4 regions of the Paenibacillus sp. NRS-1781 genome follow, and region 1 is predicted to be linked to each of the others. Evidence: riboswitches for the same ligand, from Rfam matches in the RefSeq annotation. Region 1 holds a riboswitch; each other region holds the start of a gene.

Region 1 (7,746 bases):
CTCGACGGACAACCAGATTTTACTGCTTGGACGTAAAGGAGAAGTGAGAGAAATTTCCGAAGTATCGGAAATTGTGCGCTCCATTAGCGGTATTCACCGGGGTAAATATCACATGTACTATCCCCAAAACAAATTGGATGGGGTAAAGGACAAGCTTCCTGCCGAAATAAGGAATTATTTTGTCAAACAATAGACAAACATATGCCAATAAAAGTAAATAAGGGGACATGAATTTTGAATTTATTTGACACTCATACCCATCTGGATGCGCCGCAATTTGACGAAGATCGGGAAGAAGTTATAGCACGTGCTGTCGAAGCGGGAGTAACCCGCATGATTAATATCGGATTTAATCGTGAGACGATTCCATCCACGATGAAATTGGCTGAGACGTATGATTTTATTTATGCGGCAATTGGATGGCACCCACAGGATGCGATTACGATGCAGGAGGGGGATTTGGAATGGATTGCATCGTTATGCAGTCATAAGAAAGTCGTGGCGATCGGGGAGATTGGTCTGGATTATTATTGGGACACATCACCGAAGGATGTACAGCATCGGGTGCTACGCAACCAGATTGGACTGGCTCGTGAGCTGCACATGCCAATTGTCATCCATAACCGGGATGCGCATGAAGATATTGTTAAGATTTTGCGTGAAGAAAAGGCGAGTGAGGTTGGCGGAGTCATGCATTCCTTTTCCGGAAGCTGGGAGACGGCTAAAATGGTGCTGGATATGGGCTTTCACCTCTCTTTTGGCGGACCCATAACGTTCAAAAATGCCAAGCAGCCAAAGGAGGTACTCGCACAGGTGCCGCTGGACCGTCTGCTCATTGAAACGGACGCTCCCTATCTAACGCCCCATCCGTTCCGCGGGAAGCGAAATGAGTCCGCACACGTGGGACTGGTCGCAGAGGCGGCTGCCCAAATCAAGGGAATTACGGTGGAGGAATTAGTGTCAATAACGACCCAAAATGCCTTGGAACGATTTGACATTAAGTGAAAAAGTGAAGGAATCGATCAAAATAAAGAGATAGACGAAGCTAATCATGAATTTGTTGCAGGAAACTCGAGAATATTACAATATTTTAACCGAATATTTTAAAAAATGTACTTGAAACCTGCTTTACAACATGCATAGAAACAGGATATCATCTTTTCAGTGAATTGTTGTTTGAGTGTAAACATCAACAGCTCATTTCATGAACCAGTCTCGCTGAGTCCCTTTTACAGGGAACGGGGGAACCGATATGGCTTACAGTACGTCCGGCGTATGGCAAGAAGGGAACGTCTCTTCCGTCCAGCCGGCTCGACCGAAATTCTTTTCCCGGATGGGATTGAACAGGTGGAGGGGCCGTATTTCGATTTCTTTCTGGGTCTTCGGGGTGAATGCGAAGGCGACCGCCATGAGCGGTTGACCCAAGCTAGGGCGTCTCTCTACGTCCGAACCCGACAGCTAACCCCGTAAGCGTAACAAGAGAGAAGCCATCTCGTGCATGATTTTTCCGCATATTCGCACATGCCGGAAGCCACGAAAGAGCTCTCTAGTCTCTTTTTCTGGCTTTTTTTGTTGTGAATAAAAGAAAATCTGTCATCATACTGTGATTAAACAGGGGAGGACAGCATGCCGCGAAGACGGGTACATGGTGCAGGACAGTCGCATTACGGGCTTGTCTTGTAGAAAATCTGTTATAGTCACGTCAATCTCAACTATGTCTTACTCCAGACGGCGGGCTATGTAAGGAGGACGGAGGAAATGGGCATTTTCCAAAAAGAGGAGACCCATGAGTCACGCTCATCCAGCATGTCTTACGTATTGCGTTGGAAGCAAGAAAATGTGCGCCAGGCTGCTTTGGTTGCTATTTTTCTAATCGCACTAACGATTATGATTTCAATTCTGGTGTACACTGAATCTAAAAAACAGGTCTTTTTTGTCATCGATGGTAAGGCATCTGCGGTAGAAACCCGGCAATCCCAGCTCCAAGATTTGCTCAAAGAGCATTCGATTTCACTTCAGCCGCATGATACGGTTTCGATGCCGCTGAACGGAGCAGTACAGGATGGGGATCGCGTAGTCATCAAACGTGCCAATCAGGTCAAATTATCCTTAGCCAACGAGACGAAAAAATTGTACACAACAGAAAATACAGTAGAGGGTGCCATTCGCACCTCGGGCTATAAATTATCGTCAAATGATAAAGTTTATCCTGCTCTGGATGCTTCTGTTTCGTCTAACATGGACATAAAAATCATCCGTGTGAAGAAACAGCAGGTTGAACAGAAGCAACAGGTACCTTATCAGGTCATCAAAACGGCCGATCCAAGTCTCTATAAAGGTGATAATCGGGTCATCCAAAGCGGTAAAACGGGTGTTGTGGTCCAGCATGTTCAAAAGGTATACCATGACGGAAAATTGGTATCCAAGCAGCTGGTAAACAAGGAAGTCGCACAGAATCGTGTGGATAAGGTGATTGCGGTAGGAACGAAGAAAAAACCGGTCGTTCTGGCTGCTTCTGTCGGTCCTGAAGATGCCGTTAAGGCAACACGGGTTAGTTCGGACAATGCTGTCCGTAAAGCAGGTGTGAATTTTAAATATAACAAAGTATTACAAAACGTCTCCATGACGGCCTATTCGTCACAGGAGCCAGGTATCGGTACACGTACCGCATCCGGCACGCGTGTCACGGAAGGACGCACCATCGCTGTCGATCCGAGTGTGATTCCAATCGGCTGGTGGGTATATATTGAAGGGGTGGGCTTCCGCCGTGCGGAGGATACCGGTGGCGCAATTAAAGGCCACAAAATCGATGTGTATTATGAGAGTTTGAGTCAAGCCAATCAGTTTGGTCGCAAGCACGGTAAAACCGTATATGTGATTGGACCCGTGAAGCCTGAAATGAACTAAAAACGTGTTGTATATGTTTAGGGCAATGCGATAGTATTAACATCATAGTTATGCCATGCTAAGAAGAGGATACCCTCTTCTTATTTTGTTTTCAAAAGCAGGGAAAGATGAATATAGCTGACTGTGTAGCAGTGGAGGGAAACGCAAATGATCAAGGAAGTGATCGTGGTAGAGGGTCGGGATGATACGGTCGCTATTCGCCGTGCTGTCGAAGCGGATACGATAGAAACGGGCGGCTCAGCCATTAATAAAATGACGCTGCGCAAAATTGCGCTGGCGCAGGAGCGGCGGGGTGTCATTATTTTGACCGATCCCGATCATGCAGGGGAGCGTATCCGCAAAATTATCGCCTCCAAGGTGCCTGGCTGCAAGCAGGCCTTTATACCAGAGGCAGAAGCGACGCGCAAAGGGGATATTGGCGTGGAGAATGCCTCGCCTGAAGCGATCAGACATGCTCTGGCACGGGTGCATACGACGGTGGAAGGGGCCGATCCGCTAATTGATTGGGCGGACCTGATTGACGCCGGGCTGATCACCCACCCGAATGCTGCTGCACGACGTATGGCTTTGGGTAATATGCTGGGTATTGGTTACTGTAACGGTAAGCAGTTACATAAACGGCTCGCTGTGTTCCAGATCAGCCGTGAGGAATTTGCCGGTGCGCTGGCACAAATTGAAAGTGAAGGAATGTGATATCCGTATGACAGGGATTCAAAATATAGCAACACCGCGGCGCACGAAGGAAATTATTCAGCGGCACGGGTTTTCGTTCAAGAAGAGCTTGGGACAAAACTTTCTGATTGATCAAAATATTCTGAACAAGATCGTGAATGCTGCGGGATTGGACGAAACGAAGGGCGCACTGGAGATCGGTCCGGGGATTGGCGCTTTGACCGAGAAGCTGGCGCAATCGGCCAAGGTAGTTACAGCTGTCGAAATTGACCAGCGGCTTTTGCCTATTCTCGAAGAGGTGCTGGCCCCTTATGAGCATGTGAAGGTACGCCATGGGGATGTGCTGAAGCTGGATTTGCGAGAGGTGTTTGCTTCCGATTTTGCCGGGGTCAGTAAAGTGAGCGTCGTCGCTAATCTGCCGTACTACGTCACTACACCGATTCTGATGAGGCTGCTGGAGGACAAGCTCCCTCTGGAGAATATTGTCGTCATGATTCAAAAGGAAGTGGCTGAGCGTATGGCAGCGTCTCCTGGGACGAAGGATTACGGCAGCTTGAGTATTGCAGTGCAATATTACAGCGAACCCGAATTGGTCTGCATCGTACCGAATACGGTATTTATTCCCCAGCCGAATGTAGAATCGGCGGTCATCCGTTTGCGTGTGCGGGAAGTGCCTCCGGTAGAGGTGGTGGACGAGCAGCATTTCTTCGAAGTCGTACATGCTTCATTTGCCCAGCGTCGCAAGACCATTTCGAATAACCTGAAAAGCCGCTTCTTTACCAAAGAGAACAGGGACACGCTGGAGCCGCTGTTGCTTCAGGCAGGCATAGAGCCTTCCCGTCGGGGCGAGACGCTGAGTATCGAGGAATTTGCGCGTCTGAGCGCTGTGTTGCTGGAAGCCGGGATTTCCTGACCTGACGTACGAGCTATCGCTTAGCAGCAATCAGAGAGTCTCTGGTTGCGCTTTGCACGGTTGTGGCTGGTTTGTATAAGCTCTTGAGCATGATAAGGAACCAAACTGTGCATTCACCCATACGATATGGGAGGGGTGATACAGTGTGATGATTTTAGGAGACTTGGTCGTTCGAAAATCGTATGGCGGAGATGTCACGTTTCGCGTTGAGGACATCCAGCGGGATAAAGCGATCATTAAAGGGACGGAATTTCGGCTTCTTGCCGATTCCCCTGTGAACGATCTGGTCAAGGTGCCTGCAGACCAGATTAGCGGGAAGACACGGCAGGCCCATATTAAGGCGGATGAGTCTCTCAATCTGTTGCAGCAGGCACGACAGAAGCAAGCAGCCCGCAGTCAGGCGGCTTTGATCGGGGAGTGGAGTGATCCGGTGGAGTCGACGTATTTTGAAATGCCCGGCAAGGTACTTCATCTGGATGGGGACCCCGGCTATTTGAAAAAATGTCTCAGCTTATATGAGCAGCTTCGCGTTCCTGCAGAGGGACATCATGTTCACGAATCAGCTATGGCCGACACGTTGTATCGTCTGCTTCCCCGTATTCGCCCGGATATCGTAGTCATTACCGGACATGACGGGGTGTTGAAGCAGCCACAGCCTTATGATTTATATAGCCTGAAAAGCTATAAAAATTCGCAAAATTTTGTGGCGGCGATCCAGGTAGCGAGACAATATGAACGTCATCTGGATTCATTGACGATTGTGGCGGGAGCGTGTCAGTCCCATTTTGAAGCGCTGCTGCGTGCAGGAGCGAACTTTGCCAGCTCACCAGGGCGTATACTGATTCACGCGCTGGACCCGGTATATGTGGCTGCCAAGGCTGCCTTTACGTCGATCCGTGATACAGTGAACATGGGCGACTTGTTTCATCAGACGATTAGTGGCAGCCGTGGCGTAGGTGGTATCGAAACCCGGGGAAGTTATCGTATCGGTTTGCCGAAGCTGGAAAATTTGTCGACTCTTAAAGTAACGCCTTCCGCAATCTAAGGTTTGAACCTGTTAAATAGGATTTATCTGGATAAAAAGCCTCTGTGTACAGGGGCTTTTTGGCATTTTTATACGCATATTCCTGTTCGCAAAAAATTAAATTGACAACTTATTTTTCGGGTTGATATAATATTTAGCTTGATTTGACATTGTCTCTAAAATTCGTTATAATGGACAAGGAAAGAGGTGGTCGTTAGGCAATGGCTAAAAATACGCTGTTGGAAATCAAACGCAGTCTCGACGCACATGTAGGGCAAAAAATTTTGCTGCGGGCTAACGGCGGACGCCGTAAGACCGTCGAACGAACTGGTGTCTTGGAAGAAACGTACCCTTCTGTTTTTATCGTCAAGCTGGATCAGGAGCAACAAACGTTCAAGCGTGTCTCCTACAGCTATGCTGACATTCTTACCGAGTCGGTAGAAGTTACCGTCTATGATCCCGACTCCCATACAAGTGTCGAATGTTTTGACACACCTTAATTGATTTTATGTAATCTATACCGGCTTTGCAGGTTTAACGGCGGCTTCGTCATTCCAAATGACGGGGCCGTTTTGTATATATGGGGCAGGATGAAGCATCGCGTCTTTGCGCATACTAAGGCGGGAATGATCTTCCTTATTCCACTGCCGAAGGAGGCGTACGCATGAGTCGGAGAAGACGAGGTGTCATGTCGGAAGAGCTTAAGTATGAGCTGGCTAAGGATCTTGGATTTTACGATACGGTCAAGGAAGAGGGCTGGGGAGGCATTAAAGCCAAGGATGCGGGCAATATGGTGAAGCGGGCCATTCAGCTTGCAGAGCAGGCAGCTTCCCGCAAATCGTAGCCATCGTTAGTGCTTCGGTAGTACTGATGAAAAAGCGGGGATCTCCGGTATTATACCGGGTGGTCTCCGCTTTTTTGAACCTCATGACTTGACACGCTGAGTCTGATATAATATGTTAAGCTGTCTTGAGGGAAAAGTTGAAGGTGGGTGAACGCCTTGAAAATATACGAAAAAGCACCGGCAAAAATCAATTTAATGCTTGATGTATTACGCAAACGGGATGACGGATATCACGAGGTTGAAATGATTATGACCATGGTCGATTTGTCTGATCGTTTGACCATGTCCGAGTTACCGCGTGATACCATTATCATTTCAAGCCAAGCCGGGTACATACCGCTAGATGAGAAAAATCTGGCTTTTCAGGCCGCGCGTCTGATTAAGGAACGTTATGATGTCTCTACGGGCGTGCATATCCATTTGGACAAGCATATCCCGGTAGCCGCAGGGTTAGCAGGCGGAAGCAGTGATGCCGCGGCAGCGCTGCGTGGGCTAAACAAGCTGTGGAAGCTTGGCATTTCGGATGCTGAATTAAGAGTACTGGGCGCTGAGCTTGGTTCTGATGTGCCCTTCTGTATTACAGGCGGTACGGCTTTAGCGAGTGGACGCGGGGAATTACTTAGGCCACTTCCGAATCCACCCCAATGCTGGGTCATTCTCGCGAAGCCGCCGATTAATGTATCGACGGCTGAAGTGTACGGACGCGTTAAAGCGGATCAGATCACGCATCACCCGTCTGCCCGGCAGATGGAGCAAGCGATCCGCAACGCTTCTTTTACCGATGTATGTAATGCGCTCGGGAATGTACTGGAGGATGTCACACTCAAGCTGTACCCGGAGGTGGAGCATCTTAAAAACTCTATGATTCGATTAGGAGCGGATGGGGTGCTAATGTCAGGCAGTGGTCCTACAGTGTTCGGGCTGGTGTCGAAGGAAGCCAAAGTACCGCGCATTTATAACGGACTCAGAGGATTCTGCAAGGATGTGTACGCAGTACGACTTCTGACCTGATTATGGTTTTTTATTTCTAATTTTAGTGGTATTTGTTGTACAAATACGTACGAAGATGATATATTTACTATTAAATATTCGGATTTTACTATATCACTTACATTCCGCCAGCAGCCGGCCAGTCCGCCGGTGCTTTTACTGTACGAAGCGGGCGGCAGGAGAAGAATAGATCGCGAGGAATTGTTGTGAAAAAACTTAAAAGAAGCTCACGATTGGTGGAAATGACACAATTTTTGCTGTCACGGCCGCATACGCTGGTGCCTCTTACGCATTTTGCGGATCGTTATGGGGCGGCAAAATCGTCCATAAGCGAAGACCTGGCCATTATCAAGGAAGTATTTGAGGATGAAGGCATTGGTGAGCTTCTGACGTTGG
Region 2 (7,746 bases), on a different contig from region 1:
CTTATCCCTCCTGCACCGGACCCAATACGTGCAGCCGGATGACGGTAATGTGAACGACCGCTCGCTCATGAAGATACGTCTCCCCAAACCAGTCCGAGGTGGTGAAAGTATTACATTATATATGAAGTTTGAGGTAAAGCTCCCCGCCATCTTCGCACGTATGGGCGCAACAGATGATTTTGTCATGGCAGGTCAGTGGTTTCCCAAACTTAGCGTCTACGAAACCGCAGGACAGCGTGGACGCGCCGAGGAAGGCTGGAATCTGCATCAGTATCATGCAAACTCCGAATTTTACGCCGATTTTGGAATTTACAGTGTGCGGATTCGAGTGCCTGAAACATACATCGTGGCCGCAACTGGATTCCCCACCCGTGGAGCCGTCCGGCAAAATGGACAAAAAATATATCAATTTTACGCCGATGACGTACACGACTTTGCATGGTCCGCTTCACCCAATTTTGTAGCCGTAGAAGAACCATTTTCCTCTGCCGAGGTGCCGGGTGTCAAAATCAAGCTGTATCTCGATCCATCGCACAAGGAGCTCAAGGGACGCTATATGAGCGCAGCCAAGGCCGCTCTTTCCTATTACAGCAAGTGGTACGGGCCTTATCCATATTCGACCCTGTCCATCGTTGTACCACCCAAAGCAGGCAGCGGCGCGGGCGGCATGGAGTATCCCACACTCATTACGGCTGCAGCGGCGGATAACCTGAATCCCGGGTATAATCTGGAGCGGACAGTTGTTCATGAGATTGGGCATCAATATTTCTATGGAATGGTGGCAAACAACGAATTCGAGGAGCCATGGCTGGATGAAGGCTTTACCTCTTATGCAGAGGAACGGCTCATGGAGCAAGAATACGGATTGATCCCCAACTTGCCGTTACAGTCTGGACAGGTATCTTCCCCGCAGCCGTTAAACCGTGAGTCTTGGAAGTACGGCTCAGCTGCTAAATATGCACAAAATGCCTATTCTCGGGGCAAGCTGGTGCTGCGTGGCATTGAGCGCCAGGTCGGCGCGAAAAAAATGGACCGAATTATGCGTACCTACGTCCAGACCTACCGATTCAAGCATCCATCCTCACAGGATTTTCAGCGTATCGTCGAAAGAGTCACCGGACGTTCGTGGAGCCACTATTTTGAACAATATGTATACGACGGCCAGATGGCGGATTTTTCAGTGGATCGCATTACGAACCGCAAGCTGGACAACGGATACGAAGCAACCATTACACTCAGCAAAAAAGGGGCAGATTATCCCAAGGTCCCTGTTCAAATTACCTTCAAGGACGGTACAACGATATTCAAGGCTTGGGACGGCATGGGCAAAAGCACCACCTATCGACTCAACAGTGCATCTCCAGTCTCCCATGTGATTATAGATCCACTGTACACGATTGCGCTGGAGAACAAGCATATCAACAACAACCTGAAGGCCGAACTGAACGAGAAAACACAGACCCGCTGGAGCATAAGTGTAACCAAGCTGCTGGAGACACTGCTTGGAAGTCTGTCATGGTGAGGTGTCTATAGATGCGTACCGTTATAAAAGAAGGCTGGGCGCTTGTGCGCATACAATTTTATATTGTCATCATTCTATTTTTGTATCGACTGCTATGGGGCGTTTTTCTCTATCGGGTGGTACAATCCGCCGTTACTCCCCTACTACTGCGCTACCCTGATCAGGGGCAAAATGAACTGGGGCAGACCTTATTTTGGATGGAGAGCCAGATTGCCCTGACAGACAACCGGGAGGTTCATATGTATCTGTGGATACTACTGGGGGCAACGGTGCTGCGTATACTGATTACCCCCTTCATCCGGGCGGGAATATACCAAAGTCTGCACACCCATGCGACCGAGCCACAAAGTCTGTCTTTTTTCCGTGGAATGAAACGTCATGGTTTATCATCGCTGATCTATTACGTCATCGAGCTTGGGCTCTTGCTGCTCCCTGCTTTCTGGATGGTACCGAGGCTCTACCCTATCGTAGCCGGGGCGCTGCAATCTCCCGCCTATCTGCTGCATGTGCTGCCCTATGCCATCGGTTGGATCGCTTATGGCTGGTTCATCCGCCAGTGCATCCTGTACATGCAGCTAGGCACCGTAGGTGGTCACGCCATACTGTCGTCGCTGCTCGCCTTCTTTCGCCAAATCCTCGCGGCTATCGGTATTTCGCTTCTGCTCGGCGCAGGTGTGTTGCTTGTCCTTGGCCTATTCGGCATGGTGGCGATGATTTGGACTGGCATGCTGGCACTCATTCTCCAGCAAACGTATCATTTTGTTACCAGTCTGGTCAGGCTATGGCACATCAGTTCACAGTACCGCCTATGGCATACTGATATCTCCGGCAGAGGTTGAACCCCCACTCCGTTCCTCCTGAGCAATTTTTGGCTGTCGGAAGGAGACTATCTATATCCATTTCTATTCATGTAAACGGCACCTAACTGAATACTCTTAGCAAAATCTGTTCCCTCGATAAAGGGAGCAGATTTTTTTGTAACTTTTTGCGATGAAACATTTGCCAAAGCCAGCCAACTTTGTTACAATAATCGCAGTGAACTGATAGTAACAACTTTGTAATCTTTATTGTAACCTTTACCTTAAAAATATCGTTATCGTGAATACTGCTCTCCAAGGTGCACATCTTAAGTTAAGCCTAATTCCTGGCACCTAGGAAGCGGGGGAACCAGTTTGGGTGAATTGATCTCGCAACAGAGTGATCATAGGGGAACCTTCTACCGAATCCTTAAGCTAACCTCGCAGGCATTGGAAGGGGTATTTTTTTTTGAAGAAGAAACTAACAATCGCAGTCATGGGTCTTGCCATTGCCTTTACATCTTTTACATTCGGTGGCGGCAGTGCATTTGCAGACTCCAAGATGGACCAGGTGATCCAAGATACCAAAGGAACGAGCTATAGAAGCGGAGGCACTACACTCGACGGATTCGATTGCTCCGGCTTCACAATGTATGTATATCAAAAATTGGGAATTAAACTGCCGCATCAATCCGGATCACAATTCAAAATGGGATCTTCCGTATCCCGCGATGAAATGAGACCTGGAGACCTGGTGTTCTTCAACACCACAGGTAGAGGCATTTCCCATGTAGGTATCTTCATGGGTGAAGGGAAATTTGCCCACTCCTCATCTTCACGTGGTGTAGTTGTTAGCTCACTGAACGAAAATTATTACGCTAACCGATATGTCGGTGCCAAAAGAATTATGAGTACAGATGCTTACCACGCTGTAGCTTCTGAAACTCCTGATGACGACAACGTAGAATAACTAACGAACAGCAAGCTAACCTGAGCCGCAATTTGATTCTGGCCGGAATCGAATTGCGGCTTTTTATGTCCGCAACATCAGAAACGTTAATTTTACTGACGAACTGACACCTCAAAAGGTTTCAGTTTTTGCGAACATCGTCGATTTTACCGTCACGGCGAGGGAGCATATGAGCAGTAAAGCCTTCTTATTGAATGTATACCCGACTTGAGCATGAAATAAACACGCTTGCCAATCCCCTGCAACTTGTCTACAATCTGTTGTTAATAGTTTAAGTATTGTAAAAGGAGGATGGGAAAACATGCCGGCCTCAATATCTAACTACCGAATCGTGCCGATGGACGAGCAGCAGGCGGCTGCGATATGTGAGTGGCGCTATGATCCACCCTACAATATATACGGCTGGCTACCCTGGGAACAAATGAAGGTGCTTGAGGTCGAATTTGGAAGCCCCACGCTCCGCGAGGAGCAATATGTAGCTGTACTGGATGACGAGAACATACTAACCGGATTTGCTCAATATTTCCCGATGCTTGGCGTGACCCGGCTAGGTCTGGGAATGCATCCCGGATTGTGCGGGCATGGCAGAGGCGCCGAATTTGTCCGTGCCATTGCCGAGGAAGCCAGACGACGCAACCCTGAAAATGAAATTGATCTGGAGGTGCTGACCTGGAATGGGCGCGCCATCCGGGCTTACAAGGCTGCCGGATTTGAGCTTACGGATACCTATGAACGTCAGACTCCCGATGGCAAGAAGCCGTTTCATTGTATGGTGTATCTTCCCGACCACCAGCCTCGTGTTCTATGATAAAAGCGCCTTCGGCATACAACTGCATTGTTGTATATCGAAGGCGCTTTTATCATACGGTAGGCCACGATTAGTTCAATGACTGCTACGCATTTTCTCAAAAGCTTCATTATATTGTTGGGCTTCCTTAATATCCACGGCCATAATGCCACCGTCATCCCAGGAGGTTAAACGCAGGGTCACGGTCTTATAATCAATCGTAATAAATGGATGATGATTAAATGCTTCCGATATAGCAGCAACTTCATCCACGAATGCAATCCCTTTCATAAAACTGAAAAAATTATATTTCCGGACAATCCATCGTCCTTCCTCCAGTTCCCAGCCCTCCAGCTTCTCTAGATGTGCTTCAATCTCTTCTTGTGTAAAAGGCATGATACGACTCCTCCCTGTTTATACGGAAGCCTTTCAGCCGCTTGAATGCGACCAAAACTACGATATATTGGTGTCCATATTACCACGGCCCCGTTGATAAATCCATTAAACGGCCTGCTCAAATCAAAGGTACCGACGTCAACTCCTCATCTCCAATGAGCACATAGATACGGTGCTGCTCCGGTTCATAGATGACAACACCGCTGCCCACAGCGATAACGGGCTCTGTACCCAGCGCATAAAACAGGTCTTCAGCCAGCGCTTCATTGACTTCCTGACGCCCTGCCGGGTCCAGCCTGTCCCAATCTTCTGCTTCCATTTCGAAAAATTCATAGCTATCTGGAATGCGTCCCACAGCCTCTGTCAAATCGTTCAAAATTTGTTCATACTCCCGTCCGTGCTTCACTCCCATGCCATTTCCTCCAATTCTTCCGCCATTCATTACATAATCACCTTATTATACCGGAAATTCGTACTTAACAAAAAAGAGAGTTTTGTCGATAAATACTATAATCCGTCTTGTAATGACGTGCCTGGGGCAAGGACGACCCCAGCGGCATGAAAGGATTCAAAATCTATTCTCATGGATGAGGTGTATCATGCAAATTTCAACCATTATCGGACTTGTACTCGGGATTGTGTCATTGGTCGTCGGGATGATTCTCAAAGGCGCGCCAGTAATCAACTTGGTCAACAACCCCGCTGCTTACATGATTATTTTTGTCGGAACGGCAGCAAGTATTTTTATGGCCTTCCCGATGGAAGAAATCAAACGGATTCCAAAACTGTTCAAGGTTATTTTCACCGAACAAAAGCTTTTGGACCGTAAAGAGCTCATCGGCACGTTTACCGAATGGGCATCCATTACCCGTCGCGAAGGTCTGCTTGCGCTGGAATCCAAGGTAGAGGAGATCGACGATCCCTTTATGCGTGGTGGTATGCGTATGATTATTGATGGTAATGATCAGGAATTCGTGCGGGATGTTCTAATGGAGGACATTAACGCTACCGAGGATCGACACCGCTCCGGCGCGCTGATTTTCTCTCAGGCTGGTATGTACGCTCCAACACTCGGGGTACTCGGTGCCGTCGTAGGTCTGATTGCCGCTCTGGCCGATCTTAGTGACATGGCCAAGCTGTCTCATGCCATCGCGGCAGCCTTTATTGCGACGTTGCTTGGTATTTTTACAGGTTATGTCCTGTGGCATCCAATGTCCAATAAGCTGAAACGGTTATCCAAAAAAGAAGTGGAGCTTAAATTGATGATGGTCGAAGGCCTGCTCTCAATTCAATCAGGTATATCCACCATTGCGATCAGCCAGAAGCTGACGATATTCCTGACTCCAACCGAACGGGCTACCCTGATCAAGAAGGATGGGGATTCCGGTGAGTAAAAAAAGACATGAACCGCACGAGGAGCATGCCGACGAAAGCTGGCTGTTGCCATATTCCGACTTGATGACCCTTCTGCTAGCTCTTTTCATCGTCTTATTCGGGATGAGTGCGATCGACGCCAAAAAATTTGAAACTATGGCTCAATCCATGAGTGCGGCTTTTAGTGGCGGCACCGGCATACTGGATCACTCTGCCGCCAATCCATCGTCACAATCCGCAGATATGGGCAAAAATAAAGAACAGGTAACACAACCTATAAAGTCTAAAGCCACTTCTACGGCTGAACTGCAAAAGCAACTCGCCCAGCGGGAAGAAGAGGATTTGAAAAAGCTCAAAAAGCAAATGGATCAGTATATTGAAAATAATGGTCTGACTCCGCTGCTCAATACAAAGCTGAACCAATCCCAGCTCATGATCACCATTAGCGATAACGCCCTGTTTTCATCGGGTCAGGCTGAGGTAAAACCGGAAGCACGAAAGCTGGCCAAGTCCATCTCCAGCATGCTCCAGCAATTTCCTGGCTATGATGTCATCGTATCAGGCCATACAGATAATGTGCCGATTTCCAATAGTCAGTTTCCGTCCAACTTTGATTTGAGTGCCAAACGATCTCTGAATTTCTTGCGCATTTTGCTACTCAATCCGCAGCTTGATCCAACCAAATTTGTATCCATCGGTTATGGTGAGTATCGTCCACTAGCAAGCAATCAGGATGGTCAAGGACGCTCCAAAAACCGCCGTGTCGAAATTTCCGTACTACGTAAGTATCAGAACGGCACACAAGTTATCAGTCCTACCTCAAGCTCGAATGAAGGTTGATTATGTATATGTTATATAGACAAAGGCACCGCCGCATTTTTTATGCAGCTGGTGCCTTTTCATTGTGCTATTCCACTCTGCCTCTTGTCCTATCCATTGCCCTGCTATCTATCAGCCATGAGAAGCCCTCAGGTTTAGCTGAGTGTATAATTCAGCATCTCACCTAGCTCCTGCTTCTCCGTCTCTGTCAGGTCACGCCAGGCGCCTCTCTGAAGCGACCCCAATCGAATATTCATAATCCGCAGACGTTGCAGCTTCTTCACCTCATAGCTGAAGGCAGCACACATGCGCCGGATCTGACGGTTTTTCCCTTCCGTCAATATGATGCGGAATACGTACTCAGATACACGCGTCACTTCGCAGGGGAGCGTCCGCTGGCCGAGTATTTTTACACCTGTGGACATCCCCTGTATAAAAGATGGTGTGACGGGTCGATCCACCGTTACGATATATTCCTTCTCATGCTTGCCTTCCGCCCGTAAAATCTTATTCACAATATCTCCGTCATTGGTAAGTAAAATAAGACCCTCCGAATCTTTATCCAGACGCCCGATTGGAAAAATCCGCTGCGGGTGCCCCACAAAATCGGCAACATTCCCTTGAATGTGGCTCTCTGTCGTGCTTGTAATACCCACCGGCTTGTTCAAAACAATATATACGTGACCGGACTTCTCGCGGAGTGGCTTGCCGTTCACACGGACATCGTCGCCCTCCTCCGCCTGACTGCCCAGCACCGCCACCTCGCCGTTAATCGTCACGCGTCCGCTCTCTACCAGCTTGTCCGCCTCCCGGCGCGAGCAAAAACCGGTTTCGCTGATAAACTTGTTAATGCGCAACCTGTGTACCCTCCATTTCTACTGTCACGCTTCCTTCTGCTGCCCATCCAGTTCCTCAGGCTCAGCAGTTGGAAGCTGCACAAGGGCTGTCGTTCCCTCTCCCTCTATGCTTTCAATATCCAGTGTGCCTTTATGACTCTGTATAATACGCTGGCTGACCATAAGTCCGAGTCCTGTACCTGTTTCCTTGTTTGTGAAAAAAGGCTCCCCCAGCTTGGACAGCA
Region 3 (7,746 bases), on a different contig from region 1:
TCTCATCCCCGACAAGCTTATTGGCTTGAGTATCCTGCTTGGATTTTTTCAAAGAGGCAGCCTGTGCCTTACCCCGCCCTTCCGCGAGCGCTTCGGCAAAGTTAGCAAAGAGCAGCGTGAACAACAGAATCATAAAAACCGCCAGGTTAAAGCCCATTTCGTTACCCGTTCCAAAATAACCGGGGAACAGCAGCATCAGCAGCACGACCAATGTGCCGATCTCCACGACGAACATGACTGGATTTTTCATCATGATCATCGGATTTAATTTCATAAAGCTATCCTTGATCGCATGCTTCAAGATGCTTTTATCCAGCATGCGTTTGCGTTGTTCCTTCATGATCAAGCACCCCGTTCATTCATTCTCATTCTCATTTTCTTCTTCCTGTTCATCTTCTTCACATGGTCAAAAACTCAGCCACAGGCCCCAATACGATGACGGGCAAGAAGGTCAACGCACCAATCAGCAGCACAACCCCGATCAGAATCGCCCCAAACAGCTTGTTGTCTGTGCGAAGTGTGCCCGTCGTCACTGGAGTCGGTGCTTTGGCATTCAATGAAGCCGCTACAGCTAACAGTGCAACAATAGATACATATCGTCCAAAGAACATAACCACACCCGCTGTCGTGTTCCAGAATACGTTGTTATCCGCAAGACCCTCAAATCCCGAACCGTTATTAGCCGCAGATGACGCATATTCATATAACACCTGAGTCAACCCGTGATATCCGGGGTTCGTGACCGCATCGTATCCCCAATGACTCATAAAGGCGAGCGCAGTCGGCACCAAAATGAGAAACGGATGTACCAAAATGGCAATCGCGATCAGCTTCATTTCCTTGCCTTCTATTTTCCTGCCCATAAATTCCGGGGTCCTGCCGACCATCAATCCACATATAAACACACCCAGAATCGCATACATCAGCATATTCATCAGCCCGACACCCTTACCGCCGAAAATGACGTTCAGCATCATTTCGCCCAAAGCAGCCATACCGCCCAATGGAGTCAGTGTATCGTGCATGTTATTGACCGAGCCTGTCGTAGCCGCCGTCGTCACCGCCGTGAACAATGCCGATTGTCCGATGCCGAAGCGGACCTCTTTCCCTTCCATGCTACCCTGAGAAGCATCCACCCCCAGTGCCTGAATCAGCGGATTACCCGTTTTCTCTGATACGTACGTAATGGCTAGGAATACGAGAAACAGTACCATCATGGAGCTAAATATAATCCACCCCTGCTTGCGATTACGAGCGAATAGCCCAAAGGTATACGGCAGTGAAGCCGGCATCACCCACATCGCCAAAATTTCCAGCACATTCGTCCAGGGGTTTGGATTTTCAAAAGGATGCGCCGAGTTGGCCCCATAGAAACCGCCCCCGTTCGTCCCCAAGTGCTTGATTGATTCCAGCGAAGCAACGGGTCCCAAGGCCATTTGCTGCTGTGTTCCGCTCAGCGTCGTGATATCCGCCGCAGGCTGAAGCGTCTGCGGTACTTTCAATCCAACCAGCACCAGTGTAAGTACAAAGGCCAGTGGCAGGAAAATCCGTATAATCGCTTTGATAAAATCCTGAAAAAAGTTGCCCATTCCTTCTCCGCGCCGCGTCAATCCTCTCATAAAAGCCGCAGCAACCGAAAAACCGGAAGCAGCCGAAGTGAACATCATCATCGTAACAAACGCCATCTGTGTCAGATACGTAAGCCCGCTTTCTCCGCTATAATGCTGGAGATTCGTATTGGTCATAAAGCTGATCACCGTGTTAAAGGCCAGTGACGCCTCCATATTGCCGTTTCCAGTCGGGTTACCGGGAAGCAGTCCCTGCAAGCGCAGCAGCACATAGCTGATCGCTACAAGCACGACATTCGTAGCAATAAAGCTCATCACATACGTGGTCCAACGCATGCTCTCCAGCTTTTTCAATCCTATAACCTTATAAATCAACTTCTCCGTCCCGCCAAAGACTCGATCCGTCCGATTTGGTTCATTGGAGAACACATGATATATATAGGTGCCCACTGGTTTCACCAGGAGCAGCAATATCACAATCACAATTCCAATTTGCAGCAGCTCCATCATCTATTTCCTCCCTCAAAATACTCCTGCGTTTGGACAACAGACGGGTTCATCGCACCAGTCGAATGCACACGTTTGCGAAAGCCCGCTGACTCTGATGTTTCATCCATGATCTGCTGTCCCCCGCCCGCTTGATCCTGCTTAGCTGATTAGAACTTTTCAGGATTCAGGAGTGCGTAGATTAAATACACAAATACAATAGCCGTAAGCGCAAGCACAACCATCATCCCTTTCGCCCTCCTTTGGAGGTCTGCGCATCACACCAGCGTACAAGCATCAGTATCATTCCATAACTCACAGCCATCACCAGCAGCATGTATATATCCATCATGTTCATACCCTCCCGTATCCGTTCTTAATTCATCATTCTGACACTCTCGTAAAATCGCTATGCAACTAAATTCGCAAATTTTAATGTATACCAGCACACCGTAAGCGACTATCCGTTCAGCAGGAAACCCACCTCTCCGTTCAAAGTGTAGATCACATGGTCCGCTCCCAAACCTCGATAAATCCCTTGAGGATTACAGCCGTGTGTAATGACATAGATCGGATCTGCTGTCAGCGGCCGGCATATTTGCAGAAAACGGCACGTCAGATTCAAGCTGTTCTCGAACAAATACACGCAGCCAATTTCTTTTTTGGGAAAATTCCATTTCCCCGCTTGCATCGTATTGATGCGCACAACATGCTCCACACCCATTTTTTTGAGCTGTCGTTCCTCCTGAGCGCTATTCGTCAGAACCGCAAACGCCAGTTTTTTGAACATAAGCAATTTCACAAAATTTCTGCCCGTTTCATTTGGTGCAGTGACAATGATTAGCCGACCTTCCATCAGTAGCTCCTCTCCCGGTATAAAAAGACAACAAAAAGAAGCCAAAGGAAAAAGGCTTTCCTCCGGCTTCTTACGTAACCATGATAAAATAAACCATGGCTGCACACGGCGGTTTGTTGCCTCTCCCTGTACGCTTACGAGGTTAGCTGTCGGATTCGGACGTGAGAGTCGCCCTATTTCTGGCACTTGGCCAGAAAATTCACCCCATGAGACACACGGCCCTCTAAAAGCCGCATAGATCCCGTTTGGTTCCCCCGCTTTTGCAACTGCAAAATTCAGCGCTATAGACAATTCGTTGCTGCTTCATTCACTTCATTTGAAATTACGTCTTGAATCATACACCCGCGCAAGGAACACTGTAAAGCTCACCTGCGGGGTTATAAATCGGTCTTTAGAGCATAAAAGATTAATAACAGCGCTTACAACATAAATATTCTTCTCCCAGCTCCTTCAAGCTCGGTTTTTCATCTCTTTTCGAAAATGAAGAGGCATGTCAATATTGACGTATGGGGAGCGTTTTTTGTCCTTTATTTGTAAAAGAGAAAGAAAAAGTGCTGTATGCACCTGATAAACGGCGCATTACATCTATTTATAGGTTTGCAACTCTTCGTTAAATTTCTTACAATTTAATTGTAGAATATCAAATTAGGAGGAAAACCATGACCGTTTATGAATATGATGCACAAACCCTGCAAGGGAACGTAATTCCGTTGTCCACATACGAAGGAAAAGTACTGCTCATCGTGAATACAGCCAGCAAATGCGGGCTAACCCCCCAATACAAGGCGCTACAAGAACTATATGACCAATACCAAGAGCAGGGTCTTGAAATCTTGGGGTTTCCCAGCAATCAGTTTGCCAAGCAAGAGCCAGGTTCCAGCGAGGACATTTCGGAGTTTTGCCAGATCAACTATGGAGTTACATTTCCGATGTTTGCCAAAATAGATGTCAATGGCGATCAGGCGCACCTTTTATTTCGCTACCTCACCCAAACAGCTCCCGGCGTATTAGGCTCCAAAGCGATCAAATGGAATTTCACTAAATTTTTGATTACACGCGAAGGTAACGTATTTAAGCGCTATGCCCCACAGACAACTCCAGATAAACTGACGGGGGATATTGAGAAGCTTTTACAGCAAAGCTGACAGGCTATTTCATCACCTTCTCACAAGCAGCCGATCCAGGCAACTGCTCCTGCGGCTAGGAAAAAGGATATTTTAGTTCAGCTTATATAACAAAAAAAGCATCCAATCACGTCAAAAACGTGTCAGGATGCTTTTTTAACTGTGTCTTGCATGTAATGCGGTCGAGAGGACTCGAACCTCCACGGGCGTACGCCCACTACCCCCTCAAGATAGCGTGTCTGCCATTCCACCACGACCGCAAATTCTAATGTTTTGAGGCAACAGATTTATTATACTCCCTTGTATTCTATTTGTAAACATAAATACAACAATTATTTTAAAGTCATATAATATAACATGTAATAGCTATAAAAATATTTAATTTGACATGTCAGCACTATGAGTGTAAATATATATTACATAATATCTCTATTTTTTCTAAGTACTTTTCTGAATGCGCTTTTTAAAGTTATTTAATTTAACATGAACATTCTATTCCAAGGAGGCGAACCGCATTGCACAAAGGCAATCGTTTGCTGAACTACGCATTGCTGTTGGACCCTTCCCTGCCTGTCGGTGGCTTCACTCGTTCCTACGGGCTGGAGGAGCTGTTTCGCAATGGCCGCTTAACCTGTTTACAAGACTTGGAACACTATGTACGCACTGATCTGCTTCCTCAGTTCACATCCCTCGATGGCATGGCTATCAAAAGCCTCTATATCGCTGTTCAGCAAAATGATGGTTGGCGTATCGCCCTCATTGATAAAATGCTGCACGCCCAGCGCTCTTCCCTACAGCATGTGAAAGAGTCACGCCTATCTGGCCAACGCCTGCTTAAGCTCGCCAAAGCCTTGTACCCTTGGCTTGAATTTGACCAACTCGAAGCTACACTCATCCAATACAATGCGATTGGTACACTCGCAACCGTTCATAGTTGGATTAACGTTTCCCTTGGAAATAATGTAGAGCAGACCATTCACGGCTACCTTGCTGCGGCAGTGTCCTTCTGTGTCGAAGATGCTTTTAAGCTGCTCAATCCTCCTTCTGAGGAAAAGAACCCTGTTATTCAGCGAATGACCAACGAGCTGCTAGCCGCATGGAAACAATACAATGTCCCTGAGTCAGAGCCAACCGCATTTCAGCGCGGACTTCTGTATAGGCATTGGTCCAGCTCCTACATTACTCAGCCACCCTATATGAGCAGCAGCCACCAGCGCGGGTGAACTTCACTGATTCCTTCGTACGCCCTCGTTATACGCCTCCTGCATCCCCCTGATGCCTGTTTTCAAAATTCCAGCACCAATGCCAAAAGCACTCCCACCACTTTTTCCAGTGGCAGAGTGCTTTTTTTATCCGGAATACAACTGCAATTTCGCACAATTAACAGGCTTCAGATGGATCATCCAGACCATTCATCACTTAATTAAGTTATATTTTTATCCGAATTACGTATTTTAGATTGTAAAAACACGTATAAACGTGTATCATAGTTTCAGATGGTTAATTCTAACATGTTTACTGATGATTATTATAACACACCAATTATTCCGCAAGAATCCGTAAGGGGCGATTTCACTTGAACAACAAAATGCCTGTCACCTCCCTCGGGTGGGCCATCAAACAAAGGCTTGTCGAACTTCGGCTGGATCAGAAAACATTTTGTGAAACGCATAACATCCCGCCTTCACGCTTGTCCAATCTGATTCACGGCACCCGCAAAGCACAAAGGTACAGAAAACAAGTTGCTGCAATCCTCAACATTGACGATAACGATTATAAGGAGGCACCACCACTCTGAAACCAACGATGTGAGCGTCTTTCCAAGTATACGAGACGCTACAACATCGACAACCCAAATAAACTCGTCAATCGAACCCGCCAGTCCGTTTTACGTGTTTTCAACCTGAGTGATCTTTAGAGAGAAGATCATTCAGGCTGTGTTTTGTCATTCTCACCTTTTTGCTTACGATATTTCGCAAATTCCACATATTCTAATATGAAATTCTGTTCTTCTGTTTCCAGATCCTCTGCCTGGCTATTCAATGGCCCCATCACTCCAAAAAAATAAGCAGCCTTTTGCTCCTGAAGTACACCCTGACCAGGCTTGACGCCTTTCATTAACCAATCCAGCGATACATAAAAAAAGTCCGAAATCTGGATTAAATGCATCGTTCCCGGCGTTGTTTTTCCTCTTCTCCAGTCTCCAAGATTCCCCGAGCTGATTTTGAGCTTTTCACAAAACGCCTTCTTCGTCATTCCCCGATCCTTAATCAAGGCTTCAATCCGTTGATAAATCGTTTGGTCTCCCACAATTATCCCCTCCGACACCCTAACTTTTTATTGAACTGTTCCCAAATTTTAAATATCATTGCAAACATACTTATTCGGTAATCAATACTTTAATTCTGCACCCGTTTATTCTGTCATTGAATCTTCCTGATTTTTCTCTTTACGAAAGCGGGTAAATTCAATATACTCAAGTATAAAATCCTTTTCCGCCTCACTAAGCGATCCCCCCTGGCAATCCAGTTGCCCTGAAACTCCAAAAAAATAAGGGTCTCTCGACTCCCTCAGCGCCTCACCCTGCACATCGCGCCCCAACATGATCCAATCCAGACTGGCATTAAAAAACGAAGCGATTTCAATGAGTTTATTCGTGCCTGGCGTCGTTTTTCCTCTTTTCCAGTCCCCAAAGTTCCCTGTACTAATACCCAACTGCTCGCAGAACGCTTTTTTTGTCATTCCACGTTCCTTGATAAGTTCTTCAATACGTTGGTAAATAGATTGCATAGAAATTCCTTCCTCCCCAGCAGACTCTCAAATAACGATATCATGTCTCCTGTTCCCATTTCAAAGATCACGTGTGCCAAAATTGCCGAATTATGTATGTTGGCTTTCATTATACCACAATATACAACAAAAACCGCCTATTTTCCGAAGAAAATGGCGGCCCTCAGTCAGCTCGTGTACACCCATTACAAATTATAGTTGTCAATTTTAAGTAAAATCTGCTTCAATTCGTTCAGAGTTTCACCCAAGTGCAATAAATCTTCTTCTGGCAGAAGCACCAGTCTCTCTTGAATTTTATTGGAAAAGGTATGAAATACCTGTTCACAAAAAGCATCGCCTTCTTCTGTAATTGCCACGTTCACGACTCTGCGATCCGAGTCACACGAGTGGCGGTCAGCCAACCCAAGCTCCACCAGCTTGTCCAGCAAAGGAGTCATGTTCGGGCGTGAGACATTAAGTTGTTTGGACAAATCAGATACCGTAGACAAACGCACTTCTCGCAGCAACAGTAATGTCTGAAAGTTATTAGGCGACAAATGTAATGGGAAATCGAGCGGACCGTAGGCGAAAAATTTCTTCTTCACCATTGGAAACAAGCCCAAAATATTTTCTGATATATTCCCTAACAGCTGAGTGTCCATATTTTTCACCATCACTTCATCAGTTTATACTTATCATTCTATAACATTATGGCTTTATATTATACTATGGAATCATTATTTCTTCATAATAATCACTTTATTACATTACTGCACAAACAAAAAAAGCCTCTACTATGAGAGACTTTTCCGTTTATCCATTGATGCGGTCGAGAGGACTCGAACCTCCACGAGCATACGCTCACTACCCCCTCAAGATAGCGTGTCTGCCATTCCACCACGACCGCATAATAAAATATAAATGGTGAGCCATGAAGGACTCG
Region 4 (7,746 bases), on a different contig from region 1:
CCGAGCGCGGTTATGTACTCGGCCCACCACTTCATATGTGACAAGCGACACTTCACAGATATCGCCGGGATTTAAATGAAGCATACTCTTTTCCGCTTTTGGCGGCTCTGGCTTGGTAAACAGATTCGAAATTCGTTTCCATACACCCATGATGATTCCCCCTGCCTTTCTTTAGCCTAGAAGCATGCCGCAATGATTAAAGCGCCGACCAGATGCAGCGTACCTGAAAACAGACCAAAGCCGATTTTTCCTTCCTGTGTGCCTTTATCCAGATCAAGCTGTGCCCAGTACCGAAGCAATAGACGTACGACAACTTCCAAAACAAACAGAATGACAAAGGCGATCACAGAATACACAAGCGCCTCCAGCAAATTGTTAGCTGTAGCAATGGAGCTTGACAAAATATACCCCTGTGCAAACAGCTTCATAATTAACCGGACTGTTACGGCCATATTACCGGCTTTCACTTCTGCAAAATCCTTATACTTCGTAAATAAAGAATCAATGTACATCAATACGAACAACAAAACGGCACCCGCGCCAGTCCATACAAGCATCGCTTTCATCGTTTCTAAAAAATGCATTTCATACCATCCTCCACATCATCTTGACCTTCATATATGTTGATTTACGCCTCCGGGCAGGGAAAAGCGAAGGAGAAAACGGTTCCCCTTCGCTCCTTAGCAGCCACACAGGCGGCCATGCTTATAACCTTATTTATTGTCGTATTGCTTCAACAAAGCGGCAAGCTCATCGTCCACGGCACTTTTCTTATCAAGCTCCTTGAATTCCTCATCCAGCGATTTTTCTTTAGAGGACATTTCGTTGCTTGCTTCAGCACGCGCCTCTGCTTGCAGCATTTTTTCTTCCATGCGCTTCAGCCCGGCAGTTGCCGTATCGGAGCTAAAACCGTTCATTGCTTTGTTAATTTCCGTTTGTGCTTTAGCTGCATTATAACGGGCAACCAGCGTTTCACGCTTGTTCTTCATTTCCGTCAGCTGTCTGCGCATTTCATCCAGCTTACCGCGCAGGTTATCGGCTGCCGCCTTGTTCTGCTCGTAGCCAGCCTTAAACTCGGTCATTTTTTGCTCAGCAGATTTCTTTTCTTCCAACGCGCGGCGAGCCAGATCCACATTTTGCGCTTTTGCTGCTGTATGGGCCTGCTCTTCACGTTTTTTTACCAGAGCAGCCTGCTCTTCGTACTGCTGTTTGAATCTCTTCTCAATGGCAATCTGAGCGGCTACCGCTTTCTCTGCATCCTCCAGATCCTCTTGCATATCACGAATGTATTGATCTGTCATTTTAACTGGATCTTCGGCTTTGTCAATAATGGAGTTGATATTGGACATGGTAAGATCTCTTAAACGTTTGAAAATAGACATGTGAAGTTCCTCCTAGTGTTGAATGCTTAAATTTTAAGCTCTGTACACATGTTTACGCAAGCTTTGCAAATAGAGTTTCAAAAATATTATCGGACAAAGTGCATTCTAAAAAATAAAGTGCATTCTAAAAACCGCGCAAGTAAGGCTCCGGGATATCCGCCTGTACTTTTAGCTCCCGCGACGCATGCAGCGCCCAATACGGATCGCGCAGCATGGCGCGTCCTATCGCTACCAGATCAGCTTCTTTTTGCTGAATCACCCGCCGGGCATCCTCATAATCGTCCAGCAGACCAACAGCGATTACAGGCACATTTAGCTTTTCACGTATATCATGTGCCAGATCCACCTGATATCCCGCACGCGCAGATGGACCGCCATTGGAACCAATCGGCCCCTCGCCACCAGAGGAGATGTGAAAAATATCCACACCTGCATCACGATATCGTTCCCCTATGCCTGCTATGTATTCCACACTATATCCATTTTCAACATACTCTTTGGCGGATATCCGCATCAACACAGGCATATCAGACGGAAGCACCTCTTTAACAGCCTGAATCACTTCAACACCGAACAGCGATAAATCCTGTCCATACTCATCTTCTCTTCTGTTCGTTAAAGGGGAATGAAATTGATGAATCAGATAGCCATGGGCACCATGAATTTCTACTGTATCAAAACAGGCTTCCACCGCGCGGCGCGCGCCTTCCTTATAAGCCTGAACCAGCTTCCTGGCCTCGGCTGTTGTCAAAGCATGCGGCTCCTTGAAACGTTCGCTAAAAGCAATCGAGGAAGGTGCGACAGGCAAATCAGCATCTTCAGCCTTGCGTCCGGCATGACCTAATTGAATTCCGATTTTGGCACCGTACTTGTGGACTTCCTCCACTATTTTACGGTATGCAGGAATATGCTCATCACTCCAAATACCCAGATCATAATCTGTAATACGTCCATCCGGATGGACCGCTGTCATTTCCACAATAATCAGCCCGGTGCCACCTACTGCCCGGCTAACGTAATGGACATGATGCCAATCATTTGGCTTTCCATCTTTGGCCTCCACACTGTATTGGCACATGGGGGGCATTACAATCCGATTTTTTAAAGAGAGTCCCTTTAATTGATAAGGAGTAAACAAGTCGGTCACTTTGATCCATCCTTCCTTTAATTCCATCTCTGTACAATATGAATTGCAACCCCATTATACACCAGTAATCACTGGATACCGAATCCATTTAAAGGCTAAAAGCTGCGAAAATACTGCTGTTTTCGGTCAGGTTTAATAGAATATGTTCGTTTAGCTTCGTGATCTGCACTTACATCCGATTCACAAGGCATTTCCACTCAGTCACTCCATAGTCTAACCTGTTCTGCGGCATAATTTCAACATGTCAGGTACATAATAAATGAAAGCAACAGAAGGAACCACTGCACGGAAAGGGGGATACATATGCCGTACAGGGGAATATTGCCAATCATGTCACTGTTACTAGCATTTTCGAGTTTTCCCGTTCACGCGGATGCGCCTCCCGATATCGGAACGACTCATTCCAAGGAAGCGACTGTTGTTTCTTCAGCACATAAGAGCAGAGAACGAGCCACTCCCACATTAGCCATGCTTCGAAAAAAACATGCGGATATTTTCAAAATGTGCGGCCCGCACACTCAGCAAATTGCCCTGACTTTTGATGACGTGCCCGATTCCCGGTATACGCCGCAGGTTCTGGACATTTTGCATGCGAATGGGATCAAAGCCACCTTCTTTATTGTCGGTCACCGTGCGGAAAAACACCCGGGCATGATTCGCCGTATCGTACGTGAAGGCCATGCCTTAGGCAACCATTCCTATACCCATCCGGATTTTAGGAAGGCTTCACCGGAACGCTTTCGCAACCAGATTAAGAAAACAGAACATATTTTGGAGGCCACTGTAGGCTTTCGACCCAAGCTGATCCGCCCGCCCTATGGTGAAATTACGGAGCCTCAGATCCGATGGGCGCGTCGTCACGGCTACATGATTGTCAATTGGAACGTAGACTCCCTCGATTGGAAGGGACTCAGTAAAACACAAATTCAGCGTAATGTGATCCCGGCTACTGGACCAGGCTCTATCATTTTAATGCACGCAGGTGGAGGTCAAAGCTCCAATCTGAAAGGCGCTGTTCAATCCCTGCCGGGTCTCATTCAGTCGCTGAAAGCCAAGGGCTACAAATTTGTCACGGTTCCCCGGCTACTTCACACCTCGGAGCGGAAATAACAGTAAAGGGCTGTCTTGTCAGCAGATGCATTCTGCGGTCAAGACAGCCCTTTTCTAATCGACAAGACCCATATATGATCTGAACCTGCGATTACGTTATTTGATCATAGTTTACATAATATATATTATGTTCACTTAATTCATTTGCTTACATAGTCTATTTATCAATGACATACAGCTTCACATTCTGAAAACCAAAGTCACTCACAAAAGATGGGCTGCCTGGAATGAAAATATCAATCCGTTTACCCGTGATGGCGCTGCCCTTATCACGTGCTACTGCTACAAAAGATTGATCCGGCAGCCCCGGGTGGGAATAGCCTGTAACCAACACTTTCGTACCCAACGGAATTACGTTGGGGTCTACCGCAATCGTACCGAGCTTAAGCGGATTTCCGAAATAGTCCACCGCTCCCCATTTTCCATTTTCACTGGCTGCTGCGGAATACGCTGTGGCCTTCACGTCAACTACTTTTCTGTAGTTGAATGTTTTGCCCCATGCTTCAACCTGTTGACCGTCACCTGCTGGCGCTTTCTCGGAAAGAAGCTGAGGCTTCGAATCCGAAGCGGCCTTTAACTTGTTCTCGTCCGGCACCTTAATTTGCATTCCTGCATATATATTGCTGGCGGCAACATCCGGGTTCTCCTTTTGCAGATCTTCTACAAATACCCCGTAACGTTGAGCAAGTAAAAAGAAGGTGTCACCTTCCTTGGCCGTATGAAGCGAAGCAGCGTCGGCTACCCCGGCTGTCTGCGCCAATCCTGCAATGGCTACTGCCAGCACCGCAAATTTCATTGTTTTTCCAATACGTTTCAGATGTTTCAAAAGATATGTACCTCCTCTGTTATGCCTGCGAAGTTAGCTGTCGGATTCGGACTCAGGAGAAGCCCTATGCTTAATGCAATTCACCCCTAGGCAACCTTCCATCCATTCGTATGAAGACGGATCAGAAGTTACTGCCGTTGTTACGTCCCCCGCACTTCCCATGGTTTTGGGTCCCGCATTCAGCGTCTGTCGTAGCTGTCTGCTGCCCCGGTAAGTTTTGGCTCACTGCATAATATCACAATTTTGTAACCTTATCTGCATGAAAATGTTGGGAACCTTGAACATCATACTACATGTGTTACAATTTTGTCATCATGAAATCGAAATTAGTTACAAAAATATGAACGAGGATGACAAAAAAAAGAAAAAGCCCCCCGTCAAACTTCCAACGCGGAGAGCTTTCTTCATAGCCTTTACAAGCTCATTTCTTACAAAACCTTGGCAAGAAAATCCCGGGTACGATCATGGCTTGGAGTACCAAAAACCTGCTCCGGTGTACCTTGCTCCACAATTTGACCGTTATCCATAAAGATAATGCGGTCTCCTACCTCGCGGGCAAAGCCCATTTCATGGGTCACGATGACCATCGTCATGCCACCCTCAGCCAGCTTCTTCATCACGTCCAGCACCTCCCCGACCATTTCAGGGTCCAAAGCCGAAGTCGGCTCATCGAAGAGCATTACATGCGGCTGCATCGCCAAGGCGCGTGCAATCGCAATCCGCTGCTTCTGTCCACCGGATAACTGATTTGGATAGGTGGCCTTTTTGTCTTCAAGTCCAACGGTGCGCAGCAGCTCCAGCGCAATTTTCTCCGCTTCCTTCACAGACTGGCCCCTAACCTGAGTTGGCGCAAGCGTCAGATTTTGCAGCACCGTTTTGTGCGGGAACAGGTTGAAATGCTGGAACACCATCCCCATTTTCTCACGAGTCGCATTAATGTTATGACCACGAGCTGTGATCGGCTCGCCCTCAAACAAAATCTCCCCGTCGGTCGGCTGCTCCAGCAGATTCATACAACGTAAAAATGTACTTTTCCCCGAACCACTCGGGCCAATGACGACAACAACCTCGCCTTTGGCAATATCTATATCAATGCCTTTTAAAATTTCACTTTTGCCGAACGATTTACGCAGTTGTTTAACGGTGATCACTGGCTCTCAACTTCCTTTCCCATAAACCCAACAGCTTCGACAAGCTGAATGTCATTACAAAATAAATAGCAGCCGCGATGACGAACGGACTTAATCCTTCGTAGGTGATGTTCTTAATGACTTGGGCCTGATACATAATATCCACGATACCGATGGTAGAAATGATGGAGGACTCTTTAATAATCGTAATAAACTCATTGCCGATCGCAGGCAGTACAGACTTGAACGCTTGCGGTAAAATGACGTGACGCATAGCTTTGCCTCGTCCCATACCGAGTGAACGAGCTGCTTCCATCTGACCACGGTCCACTGCCTGGATACCTGCACGGAAAATTTCAGCCAGATAAGCCGAGCTATTCAGAGATAACGTAATAATACCGGACTGAAGTGGCGTAAAATTGACGCCCAGCGTCAAAGCAACCCCATAATGGATGATCATAAGCTGTACCAGCATAGGTGTACCACGTAGTACCTCTACGTAGGCCGTACCCAACCATTCAATGATACGTACACCACTCATCCGCAGCAGAGAGATGATCAGACCAATGATAAATCCGAACAGTACCCCGAGCGCAGACAGCAACAACGTGTAGCCGATACCCGTAACGTAAAAGCTGCGATATTTCCAAAATATATCCACGATGTTATTGGATGAAACCTGTCGATCCGCATTGAGCGCACTCGCTTCTGTGGAAAACTTTTCAATAGAACCGTCTGCTTTCAGGCGAGTCAACGTTTTATTTACAGAGGCCAGCAGTTCAGCATTTCCTTTACGAATACCTACAGCGGTTTCTGCTCCCTCATCCTCTGGCACCGCCTTGGCGAGCGTTACCGTACCGTCCAACGTATATCCTTTAGCAACTGTATCCTCAATCACGACAGCGTTAATACGCTGTGTCCGAAGCTGGAGTACCAGGTCGGAGATTTTATCCAGCGAAGTTACAGAGGAATTGGGCACTTTTTGAGCAATCTCTTCCTGAATACTGCCCTTTTGTGCCCCGATCTTCTCGCCTTTCAAAGCAGCCATCATCGGATATTTGTCCTTATCCTCCGGACGTACCATAATGACTTGCTTGGAGTGGTAGTATACATCCGAAAAATCAATGCTCTTTCTGCGTTCATCCGTTGGTGTCATACCAGACAGTACCAGGTCTACACGACCGCTTTGCAGGGCAGGCAGCAACGAGTCAAAGCTCATGTCCTCAATGACCAGCTCTGCACCCAGATCCTTGGCAATTTCATTGGCGATATCAACGTCAAATCCTACAATGGTATCCTTGCCGTTAATGTCTTTATGAAACTCATAAGGCGGAAAATCGGCACTCATGCCGAGTACAAGTTTTGACTGTGTCTTCGCTTCCGTCCCGTATGCAGTAAGCATCGGAAGACCAGCCAACAGCAAGATAACCGCCGTCAGAATAAGGGCGGTAAAACGATATGCCTTTTTCAATCTTTTTTTCTCTCCTTAAATTCTTTATAATAAATAAGATTGTGTCATTATAAATGAATATGCATGATTATGCAATGAATGTTATAGTACAAATTCAGCACTCTAGCTTAGTACCTACATTACAGCATATATAAAGGAGTTTTTAGCATGGATTTTAAACAGACGATCCAACGTACCATTGAGCAGCATGCCCAAAGTTTTAAGGATATTTCTATATATATTGGCGCAAACCCAGAGCTGGGGAATGAGGAGTTTTTGGCGGCTGCTCGTCTAAAAGAGGAATTGGCTTTTCACGGATTTGAAGTGCAGGCTCTTGTTCTAGGTATCGAAACGGCTTTTATTGCGACTTATAAAGCCGCAAAACCCGGTCCGGTCATCGCTTTTCTAGCAGAATATGACGCCCTGAAAGGTCTGGGACACGCATGCGGACACCATCTGATCTGTATGATGAGTACAGGAGCGGCTGTTGGCCTCAAATCGGTCATTGACGAGATCGGTGGAGAAGTACGAGTATACGGCACACCTGCCGAGGAAACACGCGGTGCCAAGGTCCCCATGGCGGCTGCCGGGTTGTTTGATGATTGTGATATAGCACTCATGACGCATCCTTACGACGGTTATGAAAAATCGGGTAAATCGCTGGCGATTGATGCCGTACAATTCGAATTCTTTGGGCAATC

Evidence for each region. Region 1 has a riboswitch for cyclic di-AMP ahead of ACIFO6_RS07920 (G5 domain-containing protein). Riboswitches for the same ligand answer to the same signal wherever they lie in the genome.
Region 2: it holds a riboswitch for cyclic di-AMP, as region 1 does, so the genes downstream of both, ACIFO6_RS17980 (C40 family peptidase) here and ACIFO6_RS07920 (G5 domain-containing protein) in region 1, are expected to answer to the same signal.
Region 3: it holds a riboswitch for cyclic di-AMP, as region 1 does, so the genes downstream of both, ACIFO6_RS07185 (hypothetical protein) here and ACIFO6_RS07920 (G5 domain-containing protein) in region 1, are expected to answer to the same signal.
Region 4: it holds a riboswitch for cyclic di-AMP, as region 1 does, so the genes downstream of both, ACIFO6_RS13330 (3D domain-containing protein) here and ACIFO6_RS07920 (G5 domain-containing protein) in region 1, are expected to answer to the same signal.

What each region holds. Positions count from the first base shown of each region.
Region 1 is NZ_JBITPI010000021.1:11,621-19,366, forward strand. Features, by position in the region: gene ACIFO6_RS07910 (HD domain-containing protein) at 1-193, shown strand, start outside; gene ACIFO6_RS07915 (TatD family hydrolase) at 235-1,005, shown strand; cyclic di-AMP (ydaO/yuaA leader) riboswitch at 1,207-1,489, shown strand; gene ACIFO6_RS07920 (G5 domain-containing protein) at 1,759-2,907, shown strand; gene rnmV (ribonuclease M5) at 3,055-3,600, shown strand; gene rsmA (16S rRNA (adenine(1518)-N(6)/adenine(1519)-N(6))-dimethyltransferase RsmA) at 3,608-4,492, shown strand; gene yabG (sporulation peptidase YabG) at 4,641-5,537, shown strand; gene veg (biofilm formation stimulator Veg) at 5,738-6,016, shown strand; gene ACIFO6_RS07945 (small, acid-soluble spore protein, alpha/beta type) at 6,181-6,360, shown strand; gene ispE (4-(cytidine 5'-diphospho)-2-C-methyl-D-erythritol kinase) at 6,517-7,371, shown strand; gene purR (pur operon repressor) at 7,557-7,746, shown strand, end outside.
Region 2 is NZ_JBITPI010000048.1:14,446-22,191, forward strand. Features, by position in the region: gene ACIFO6_RS17970 (M1 family metallopeptidase) at 1-1,522, shown strand, start outside; gene ACIFO6_RS17975 (hypothetical protein) at 1,534-2,361, shown strand; cyclic di-AMP (ydaO/yuaA leader) riboswitch at 2,647-2,784, shown strand; gene ACIFO6_RS17980 (C40 family peptidase) at 2,789-3,289, shown strand; gene ACIFO6_RS17985 (GNAT family N-acetyltransferase) at 3,591-4,097, shown strand; gene ACIFO6_RS17990 (4a-hydroxytetrahydrobiopterin dehydratase) at 4,173-4,472, opposite strand; gene ACIFO6_RS17995 (hypothetical protein) at 4,591-4,884, opposite strand; gene motA (flagellar motor stator protein MotA) at 5,072-5,866, shown strand; gene motB (flagellar motor protein MotB) at 5,859-6,686, shown strand; gene rluF (23S rRNA pseudouridine(2604) synthase RluF) at 6,821-7,522, opposite strand; gene ACIFO6_RS18015 (PAS domain S-box protein) at 7,547-7,746, opposite strand, start outside.
Region 3 is NZ_JBITPI010000017.1:50,963-58,708, reverse strand. Features, by position in the region: gene kdpB (potassium-transporting ATPase subunit KdpB) at 1-340, opposite strand, end outside; gene kdpA (potassium-transporting ATPase subunit KdpA) at 399-2,075, opposite strand; gene kdpF (K(+)-transporting ATPase subunit F) at 2,225-2,299, opposite strand; gene ACIFO6_RS07185 (hypothetical protein) at 2,515-2,910, opposite strand; cyclic di-AMP (ydaO/yuaA leader) riboswitch at 3,026-3,201, opposite strand; gene ACIFO6_RS07180 (glutathione peroxidase) at 3,570-4,055, shown strand; tRNA gene ACIFO6_RS07175 (tRNA-Leu) at 4,212-4,294, opposite strand; gene ACIFO6_RS07170 (urease accessory protein UreF) at 4,568-5,257, shown strand; gene ACIFO6_RS07165 (XRE family transcriptional regulator) at 5,611-5,832, shown strand; gene ACIFO6_RS07160 (helix-turn-helix domain-containing protein) at 5,961-6,344, opposite strand; gene ACIFO6_RS07155 (helix-turn-helix domain-containing protein) at 6,450-6,824, opposite strand; gene ACIFO6_RS07150 (MarR family winged helix-turn-helix transcriptional regulator) at 7,010-7,465, opposite strand; tRNA gene ACIFO6_RS07145 (tRNA-Leu) at 7,628-7,710, opposite strand; tRNA gene ACIFO6_RS07140 (tRNA-Lys) at 7,726-7,746, opposite strand, start outside.
Region 4 is NZ_JBITPI010000035.1:24,013-31,758, reverse strand. Features, by position in the region: gene ACIFO6_RS13355 (DUF4178 domain-containing protein) at 1-150, opposite strand, end outside; gene ACIFO6_RS13350 (DUF350 domain-containing protein) at 177-584, opposite strand; gene ACIFO6_RS13345 (PspA/IM30 family protein) at 714-1,382, opposite strand; gene ACIFO6_RS13340 (NADH:flavin oxidoreductase/NADH oxidase) at 1,507-2,529, opposite strand; gene ACIFO6_RS13335 (polysaccharide deacetylase family protein) at 2,833-3,639, shown strand; gene ACIFO6_RS13330 (3D domain-containing protein) at 3,797-4,465, opposite strand; cyclic di-AMP (ydaO/yuaA leader) riboswitch at 4,473-4,647, opposite strand; gene ACIFO6_RS13325 (amino acid ABC transporter ATP-binding protein) at 4,894-5,616, opposite strand; gene ACIFO6_RS13320 (ABC transporter substrate-binding protein/permease) at 5,603-7,066, opposite strand; gene ACIFO6_RS13315 (M20 family metallopeptidase) at 7,214-7,746, shown strand, end outside.